Regions from separate parts of the Brevibacillus sp. AG genome, predicted to be linked through region 3. Evidence: riboswitches for the same ligand, from Rfam matches in the RefSeq annotation. Region 3 holds a riboswitch; each other region holds the start of a gene.
The links. A riboswitch is a leader RNA that binds a small molecule or an ion and turns the genes downstream of it on or off. The one in region 3 is predicted to bind cyclic di-AMP.

Region 1: another riboswitch for cyclic di-AMP. It lies ahead of POF51_RS09115 (C40 family peptidase); the one in region 3 lies ahead of POF51_RS01190 (CAP domain-containing protein).
Region 2: another riboswitch for cyclic di-AMP. It lies ahead of POF51_RS27820 (quaternary amine ABC transporter ATP-binding protein); the one in region 3 lies ahead of POF51_RS01190 (CAP domain-containing protein).

Annotation. Positions count from the first base shown of each region.
Region 1 is NZ_JAQMYO010000003.1:51,906-55,180, reverse strand. Features, by position in the region: gene POF51_RS09125 (sensor histidine kinase) at 1-331, opposite strand, end outside; gene POF51_RS09120 (response regulator transcription factor) at 332-1,051, opposite strand; gene POF51_RS09115 (C40 family peptidase) at 1,267-1,788, opposite strand; cyclic di-AMP (ydaO/yuaA leader) riboswitch at 1,793-1,932, opposite strand; gene POF51_RS09110 (LiaF transmembrane domain-containing protein) at 2,252-2,656, shown strand; gene POF51_RS09105 (PspA/IM30 family protein) at 2,720-3,275, shown strand, end outside.
Region 2 is NZ_JAQMYO010000014.1:116,916-120,190, reverse strand. Features, by position in the region: gene POF51_RS27825 (cation transporter) at 1-29, shown strand, start outside; cyclic di-AMP (ydaO/yuaA leader) riboswitch at 787-933, shown strand; gene POF51_RS27820 (quaternary amine ABC transporter ATP-binding protein) at 1,329-2,555, shown strand; gene POF51_RS27815 (ABC transporter permease) at 2,539-3,275, shown strand, end outside.
Region 3 is NZ_JAQMYO010000001.1:281,356-284,630, reverse strand. Features, by position in the region: gene POF51_RS01205 (hypothetical protein) at 140-409, shown strand; gene POF51_RS01200 (cold-shock protein) at 654-857, opposite strand; gene POF51_RS01195 (rhodanese-like domain-containing protein) at 1,288-1,632, shown strand; cyclic di-AMP (ydaO/yuaA leader) riboswitch at 1,717-1,869, shown strand; gene POF51_RS01190 (CAP domain-containing protein) at 1,877-2,611, shown strand; gene POF51_RS01185 (hypothetical protein) at 2,676-2,831, opposite strand; gene POF51_RS01180 (homoserine dehydrogenase) at 2,932-3,275, opposite strand, start outside.

The DNA.
Region 1 (3,275 bases), on a different contig from region 3:
AGGAGGGAGAAGGCATTTTCAAATTATAGGCGCGTGATGTTTTGCTGTAGATGGTGTTTCCATTGGCATCCTTCACGAGCATGCGGTACATCACGTCGTCTGGCAACTGCTTTTCAAGCTCCAAACGTTCGATTGGGTCCTTGAAATTACTGACGAGAAGCAGTTGATTGAGCATGACCTTCTCTGCAGCTTCCTTCTCAGCCTGATACTGATTATGCCGATCATTTTTGAGTTGAGCGACAATAATGTCTTGAAAAACAAATTTAAACAACAAGATGTTGAGTGTGATCAAGGCAATGAAGGAGAGAAAAATTTTATTACGTAAGCTCATTTAAAGCTTCTCCCCGATAAATACGTAGCCTGTCCCCCATTGTGTTTTAATAAACTGACGCTCTGTTTCCAGCTTTTCCCGGAGGTTTTTGATATGGACGGTCACTGTATTGAGCGAGCCATAACCATATCCCCAGACACGGTCATAGATTTGCTCTCTTGTAAAGACGATGCCCGCATTTTCTGCGAGGAATGTGAGCAGTTGAAATTCTTTTGTAGAGAGCTCAATCTTTTGATTACATACATAAACGGAATACGTTTCTTTATGAATTTCTAGGTCCTTGAATTTCAAAACGGTAATCGGAGAAGAGGCTGTTTCCTTCTCAGGCTGCTCTTCCGTATGCTTGCGAATGCGCTCATAGCGACGCAGGTGGGCACGAATGCGAGCGAGCAGTTCTTCTGTATCAAAAGGCTTCGTGATGTAATCGTCTGCGCCGATTTCGAAGCCGACTACCTTATCTACCGCTTTTCCTTTTGCACTGAGAAACAGTATAGGCAAATCCCACTCACGGCGAATTTGAGAGCAGAGCTCGTAGCCACTCATGTTGGGCATCATAATATCCAAAAGGATCAGGTTAGGTCGCTCTCCTTGGCTGAGCAGGGAGAGAGCATCTTCTCCGCTCTCTGCGGAGGAAACGGTGAAGCCTTCGTTCTCCAAAATGTCTTCTAGCAGTTCAATAATCTCCAGATTGTCATCGACAATTAAAATGTGATCTTTCACCGGAACAACCCCCAGTTACTTCTATTAATAAGGAATACCATTCAAAGAATGGGTCTTGTCTATCATAACATGCTTTGACCTCATCAGGGAAAGAAACCCCGTAAGTTATTAAGTTGTTCTAATATGTAAGGGTACCTCTTTAGACCAGGTACTAAATTTCGTCAGAAAAAGCCAGAGACATTGTGTCCCTGGCTTTTTATTATTTTGCCGAACGACTATTTTTGAGCTGGTTTTTCCGGCAACGATGCAGCTTGCACCGCTTTTTCCTTTTTCGGAGTTTCTGCTTTCGCTAGAACAGGAGCACTGAGACGCTTAGCGCCTACATAACGCTTGCTCCAGTAGTATGGATCGTTCAACTTGGTGTTGACGACTCCACGACCAGATTCCGAGTGCACGAATGTGCCGTCTCCAATGTAGATACCCACGTGAGAAATGCTGCGACCGTTCGTATTAAAGAACACGAGATCGCCTGGCTGCAAATCTTTTCTGGCTACCTCTGTACCTAATTCGTACTGGGAAGCAGAATTGTGAGGCAGGTCTACACCTAACGCATCAAATACGTAGCGCGTGAAACCGGAGCAGTCAAAGCCCTTTTTGGACGAGCCGGAAGATTTGTAAGGGGTACCGTACAAGTCGCTGACTACTTCACCCAGAGAATTCTCCTCAGCAGCCTGTGCAGCGCCTGCCCCCATAGCAAGCATTCCAGCCATAAATAAAGATAAAACCACCTTGCGCAAAAGAAACTGCTCCCTTCGTGAGCCTACGAGGTTAGCTGAAGGGTTCGGTCGAAAGGACGCCCTAGGCTGCTAGGAGTAGCAACCATTCACCCCAAAAACGTGGTTCCCCCGTTTCCGCCAAGCGGAATTCGGCTATTTTTCGATGTTTTTTTACACGCACTCTTACGAAGATTCTACGCCAGTCCTTTTTTTCCTTCTTTTTCATCCGTTAGTTCACATATTCGTCACAAAATTACCGTCAAATGCTGTAACGTTTTCGTTCGACAGAGCAAGCCGCCTTTCGACGCAGGCTTGTTCTGCCTTGCGCGACAGCTCGTCCGATTAGGGCAGGAAATTGTCTCCGTCCAAGGGCGGAGGGAAAAACCAACCGCACGCCCGTTATGGGAAGCCTATACCGAGGGCTACAATAAGGGCATAACGTTCCACAAGCACCACATGCAAAACGAATGGAGGTAAGCGAGTAATGAGCGAACGGTCTGGCAAAGTTCTACTCGGGCTGGTTCTGCTGCTAGTCGGTGGGTTGGTTCTTCTAGATCTGGTGGGTATCGATATCGGAGACTTGCTCGGGTTCATCATTCCCGGTGTGATCATGATATACGGTGCCAAAAAGATTATGGGACAAACCGGTTCACGCTTTTGGGGAATCCTCGTCTTTCTATTCGGGTTCCTGATGCTGATTGGCAAGCTTGACCTACTGTTTCACGCGCTTCTGGCCATTGGGGTAATTTATCTGGGATATCGCTTACTACGTCCCAGTCAAGAACCAAAGCAAGCTCCACCTACTTGGGAGCGTGAATGGGCCCAAAAAGTATTAAAGGAAGATACGCTAGACACTTGGGAGAAACATGTAACACGAAGACAACAATAACGCTACGTCGCAAGAGTCTTTTGGATGAACAATATGATGTGATATGATGAGGAGGAAAAAATAATGAGTATCTTTAAACGTTTGCGTGACCTGACAGTAGCTTCGGTGAATGATGCATTGGATTCGATGGAAGATCCGGTAGTAATGCTGAATCAATATATGCGTGACATGGAAGTAGAAATCGGACAAGTTGAAGTAGCGGTTGCCCGTCAGGTTGCACTGGAAAAGAAATTCCGCCAGCAATTGGATGAAGCCAATGCTCTGATTGAAAAACGCGATCGTCAAGTCAAGCTCGCCTTGACTGAGGGAGAAGACGAGTTGGCTCGTCGAGCACTCGCTGACAAGAAGCAGTACGAAGGCCGTGCAGCGGAATACGAAGGTCTTTACCTGTCAGCATCCGAGGCAGCTTCGCAAATGCGTGAGAAGCTGGCTGAGCTGAAGGAAGAGTTCTATAAAATGCGTGCGAAAAGGTTCACACTGATGGCACGTGCACAAGTAGCTCGTACACAAAAGCAAGTCAATCAAGCAGTTGTCGGTATCGGCAATCAGTCCGCAGGCCGTGGCTTCGCCCGCATGGAAGAAAAAGTGATGCGCATGGAAGCAGAAGCGCAAATGAGTG
Region 2 (3,275 bases), on a different contig from region 3:
TCGAAGACCAAGGCTACGACGTCGTTTAAGCATCGTGCTATTACTATCGAAAAAAGCTCCTGCCTGATTCCATGAGGCGGGAGCTTTTTGGCTGTTTTGCTTGGAGTAGCTGTAGGGGAGGGGAAGAAGCCCATTTCCAGTCTACGCTTCGGCCTACGCCCCGCAAGGGGTTAGACTGTCCGCTCCGAAATGAATGTCGGGAGCGCTTCAAAAGTAGAGTTTCGAAGATGTATTCGCAGAGGTTGAAGCTGACAACCCCCGCCATTCATTTCTACGTTGAGTTGGGCTCCAGAGGCGCTAGGACTGGAAATGTTCTTCTTCCCAAGCGACTATTGTTTACATCTTGAAAGCAGCATTCAAGGGGGTGCTTCATTAAATGCATGTAGAATCCCAACAGCTTGTAGAGGAAACAGGAGAAATAAGCGAAGATATTTGGACACACCTACCGAGGCGCAGTGAAAAAAAGAGAAACTGCCTTTAGCGTCCACCTCTGAGACACATCTTGAATGGACTACTTTGGACGCGGTTTCGCTTTTTTTCACGGAGCCAGGCACCACATGCTTCCCAGCAGGTGTTCCAAGAAGCTGAGCGTTTTCTCCTGTTTCCTCCCCACCCCACATGCGAGAGAGAATAACGCACGATTCCTTTAATCGAATGAGTAACCGAGAGCTAATCCAATCCGACTCATAAAGAAAGACAAAGTCCGGTTAAAACCGTGCTAAACGAACGTTCACAATAACTGGAAGCGAGCGTATAATCAAATCACGATCAAGCTTAATCAAGAAACAACACATACGGCCTAGTTCCGAGATTCTCGGAAGCGGGGGAACCAATCTTTTGGGGTTAATCCTGAGTGATCAGGAGGGATGAGGAAAAGTCTTCTCTGCCATCCTACCCGTCAGCTAACCTCGTCGGCCAAAGCAGGGAAGGTCATGGATGGATAAAGTCTAGGCATATAATACGCAACAAGGGGATTCCTTGCGGGCGTGTGATAGGCCGATGCAGGCTTTTTCTTTGGGACCTTTGTTCTGGAGAAAAAGGATGGATCGGCCTATTTTTTTATGGATATACCGATGAGCAGCTTACGCCATACAGACGTTATCGAAAAACGTGTGGATCGCTGGGAGGCAGTCGGTACGACATAAACCGCTGACAATCGAAATCAGGAAGACAGAGTACAGGGAGTCCTGAAAAGGGATGCCAGGTATTACGTAAGCCTGCGGATTTTTTACACGAGTAAAAATCAAGCGTGCATGCTTGGTTTTGCTGGAGTGTGGAAACTTCGCAGGCTTTTTGCATTTACGAAAAAACGAAAGATGAGGGATACCATGCCCAAAATGAAGGTCCATCAACTGACAAAAGTGTTCGGCAAGCAGCCCGAGCTGGCCTTGAAGCTACTGGCAGAAGGACGTACGAAAGAACAAATTTACAAGCAAACGGGCCAGTCTATCGGGGTGAATCAGGTCAGCTTTGAAGTCGAGGAAGGTGAAATCTTCGTGATCATGGGCCTGTCCGGCAGCGGCAAGTCAACCTTAATCCGACTGTGTAATCGACTGATTGACCCAACGAGTGGAAGCATCGAGATCGATGGGGAAGAGATCGTGGACATGAAGGCATCGGCTTTGCGCGAGGTGAGGAGGAAGAAGCTCGGGATGGTTTTCCAAAACTTCGCCCTGTTTCCGCAGCGGACGGTACGAGAAAACGTCGAGTTCGGTTTGGAGATTCAACAAGTACCACCAGGGCTCCGGCAAGAAAAAGCACGGGAAGCGCTTGCGCTCGTTGGGTTAACCGAGTGGGAAAATGCGTACCCGGATCAATTGAGCGGAGGGATGCGCCAGCGAGTCGGATTGGCGCGGGCGTTGGCTAATAATCCAGATATTCTCTTGATGGACGAAGCGTTCAGTGCACTGGACCCGCTCATTCGAAAAGACATGCAGGATGAGCTACTGGAGCTTCAGATGACGATGAAAAAGACGATCCTGTTCATTACACATGACTTGCACGAGGCGTTGAGGCTGGGTGATCGGATTGCCTTTATGAAAGACGGAAAGATCATTCAAATCGGCCGCCCGGAAGAAATCATGGCAGACCCAGCGGATGAATTCGTGCGGAAGTTTGTCGAGGATGCCGACCTGTCCAGAGTGCTCGTTGCTGAAAATGTGATGAAACGGGCAGAAGCAATCACGCCTGACAAAGGGGCGCGAGTGGCGCTGCAACTCATGATGGATAACGGCGTGTCCAGCTTGTACGTCGTGGACAAAAAGCGCACACTGCTCGGCTTGATTACGGCGTATGACGTATCACTCGCGATCGATACGGGGGATTCACTGGAGACGATTATGAAAACCGACCTCCCTACTGTTTCACCTGACGCACGTCTGCACAGTTTGTTCCCAATGATGGCAGACCTGCACATCCCGATTGCGGTAGTGGGCGAGCAGCAGCGTTTGTTGGGTGTCATCGTAAAAGGAGCGGTGCTAGGCGGGCTGGTAGGCAAAGTCAATGTCCAAGAACACCAGAGAGCAGAGGTGATGAGTGATGGACGTCGTGCCTAAGCTGCCGATTGGCGAATGGATGGAAGGGTTCGTGGAGGTGCTGGGCCAGTACAAAGGGGTATTGTTTGATCCAGTGTCTATCGTCATTTCTACGATGGTGACTTACTGTTCCACGGTTTTGGCGGAGATACCTTCGCTGATTCTCATCTTGCTGCTGGGGGCCGCTGCGTGGGTTTTTGCAGGGAGAGCGTCAATGGTCTTTACGGTTGTCGGACTTTCTCTCATTCACAACCTGGGGTACTGGGATGAAACGATGGAGACATTGGGACTCGTCCTCACTGCCACCATGATTTCGATCGCCATCGGGATTCCGGTGGGCATTCTTTGCGCGAGATACGATACGTTTCGCAATCTGGTCACGCCAATACTGGATTTGATGCAGACGATGCCAGCGTTCGTTTACTTGATTCCCGCGATCTTTTTCTTTGGCTTGGGTGAGGTGCCGGGAGTCATTGCCTCCGTTATTTTTGCTTTGCCGCCAATTGTGCGTCTCACGAACTTAGGCATACGTCAGGTGCCAGCGGAAATGGAGGAAGCAGCGGATGCCTTTGGCGCAACTGGGTGGCAAAAGCTCGTGAAAGTGCAACTGCCGTATGCGAAATCGACGATCTTGGCGGGAGTCAATCAGTGCATCATGCTCGCCCTGTCGATGGTGGTCATAGCGGCTATGATCGGGGCAAAAGGCTTGGGTGCAGACGTATATCGCGCCGTATCGCAAGT
Region 3 (3,275 bases):
CAAACTATCGAAAAAATCGCATCCTAAAAACAAATAACGAATTCAATCATCGATATATCGTACTTGAGGGTAATAATAATGTGCTTTATGACTTAACTTCTGATGTAATGAAAAGATAATTTTAAGGGGGAAGAAAGTGGTGAATAATCAATGTAATTTAAAATGGGCTGATTTAAGCGATCCAGTTAAAACGATAATAGAACACATTGATATTAATTGTTGTGATGAAGATTTTCAAGTTGGAACTAAACTAAATATACCGTATTTTAAGGGGAGATTCACTCAAGAAATGGCAGATGCAATTCTCGAATATCAATATTCAACTGAAAATTTAAACGAAAATTGTTATTCTGCCGAACTGCAAGATGGTGTATTGATGATAAAGTTCGTTAAGAGTTCAGAGAGATAGCTCGTTATGTCCAATTTTAAAACCAGGAGCGCCCTCATCAATCTCTAAATGAAGCAAAACCCGATCAATTTTCCGCCCATACTATCGAAAAAATCGCATCCTAAACACTAGGACTACGAAAAGGAGGACATAACTTATTCCTCAAAAAATCGTGTCTTGACAACGGGGAGCATTACATTTTACTTCTACGACCACGCCAAAAAAGAAACTGCCCTCGAAAGGACAGTTTCTTTTAAAAGGAGACTTACAGTTTTACTACGTTCTCAGCTTGTGGGCCACGGTTGCCTTGAACGATGTTGAATTGAACTTTTTGACCTTCGTCCAAAGTTTTGAAACCGTCACCTTGGATTGCGCTGAAGTGTACGAATACATCGTCTCCGCCTTCTACTTGAATGAAACCGAAACCTTTTTCTGCGTTAAACCATTTTACTGTTCCGTTCGTTTGCATTTAAAAAAACCTCCAAAAATTCAATTTGAATATGCTAGTCATATTTACCGAAGCAAATAAAGCTCACATATCATGAAGGAATACCAGATCATGTGCTATGATATGCCTTCATGATATGTGAATTTTACCTACTCAGCAAATATGCAAATGTCATGGGACGGAACTGCAAAATTAAAAACTAAACCTTTTGAAAACCTAAAACAATGAAAGCCCTTCCTCTCTTCCATCCTTGCGGCTCCGATGACCGCGCCAGTGTGAATCGGGGATTCAAAAATGTTATCCATCAGCATACAAACACCTCGATGAATGATTAGGTATCAATTTTTCAAGTAGCAATCTCATTCTACCATGGTTGTCCAACAAAAGCAACCGTTCACCCTTATACTGGGAAGTCGATACTCTGTTACAATAGCATTGGGAGGGATTTCATTTGCAAAATCATACTTTGACAACTATTCAATTATCAGAAATGCTTGAAAAGAAAGTGCCTGTACTATTAGTGGACGTACGCGACGTCGAGAAATTTATCACCGGCAGCCTCGTTCACGAAAATGCATCGACCCGAAACGCACCCTATCTTCTAATGAAAGAACAGGACAAGCCGTTCGATGAAGAAACCGAAAAACTTGCGCAAAATGTGCAGATTGTTACTGTATGTACAACAGGTAACAAGGCTCAAAAAGCTGCCGCTCTTCTTCGTGAGCATGGTTTTCAAGCAAATGCATTGGAAGGCGGCTTAACCGCATGGAAGGAACAATCAAACGAAGCGAAATGAGCCTAATTTATCAACGATTCTAGCTTTTTGCCATATATTACTCCTTTATTTCGATTGGGATTGTCTGATATCGTTGTTCATGCCAAACGAAATAAGCCGAGACTTTCTGAAAAGGAAGTGCGGGGGACTTTTTAGTGGATGAGCAATTCCACATGGGGTGAATCGCCGAATTGGCGTAGGGTTGTTTCCTCAACCCGAATCCGACAACTAACCTCGTAGGCAAAAAAAAGGAGAGATTTGTTTAATGAAACGTTTTGGTTCTGTTACAATCGCGATGACTCTTGGTCTAGGCTTGGCTTTGACAGGGTTTGCTTCTTCTGCTTCCGCAGCATCTAACTGCCCATTGAAGAACGGACAATTCCAATTCAATGTGGGTCAAAATATGGGACAATTCCAAAAAGCACCAAATGCACAACAGTTCTTTAACTTTTATCAAAAACAAGGACAAACTACACCTGTACAACCATACCCAATTCAACCAGGATCTTTTCAATCAGCACCCGTGCAACAAGCACCAGCACAACAAACACCAGTTCAACCAGCACCAGCGCAACCTAGAAATAACGTCACTCAGCCTGCCGCACCAGTAAATCAAGCGGAACAAGGAAAAACTGGTGATTTTGCGAAACAAGTCGCGGATTTGGTGAACCAAGAACGTGCCAAAGCAGGTCTCAAGCCTGTTCAAATGGATGCAGCATTGTCCAAAGTAGCGTTGGCAAAAGCACAAGATATGTCTGCTAACAACTATTTTGACCACAACAGCCCAACGTACGGTTCCCCATTTGACATGATGAAGCAGTATGGCATTCAGTACTCGACTGCAGGTGAGAATATCGCCATGGGACAACAAAGTCCACAAGAAGTTATGCAACAATGGATGAACAGTGAAGGTCACCGCCAAAACATTATGAACCCTGCGTTCACAAAAATTGGTGTAGGCGTCACAAATGGCTACTGGGTACAAGAATTTATCGGATAAAACGCATTGTACGAAATGAAAAGCCGGTGTCTCTTAATCGAGACCCGGCTTTTTCGTGTAGGCATCATTCCTGCTGTGCTTCGGATGCCTGCTTTTTGGGGGTACAGCAGCAGCTATCCTGCTCATTTACCAAAGCGACGTTCTTTTGATTCATTTTTTGCTTGGTTGGGTAAGCAGATACTTGCTGCAGCTCGGCATTGACATCAGACGATTGGTTCATCCGTATGGCCCCCTCGCCGTTTTTTGTGGTGCATCCCTAGTATGCTCGCGGTTGTAAAGGACTCATTCCTAAGGAACACTGGAAGCACATGCAAATGAACCTATCTGCTAATGATATGTTCAAGGTCTTTTAAGGCAGCCGCTGCTGCCGCGACAGGATCTGATTTTCCTCCAACGACCAATAAATCCCCCATGACATCTGTTTCTACCCGTATGGCTTTTGTCGTACCTGATACAGATGCAAATGGATGGGTAAGATCCACTGCACAAAGCTCCACTGCTATAGAAAGTGTGCCATTTGCTTCCTTTTGGATGCTTCCTATCAGCTTGGGAATCTTCGTATGCTTTTTCCAGTTCTCGATTTGTAACGAGGTTATTTCGCGAATACTTGCGCGTGTGATATCAGTCAGATTTACTTGCGCACCAAAAGCGGCGTTTGCCAAGA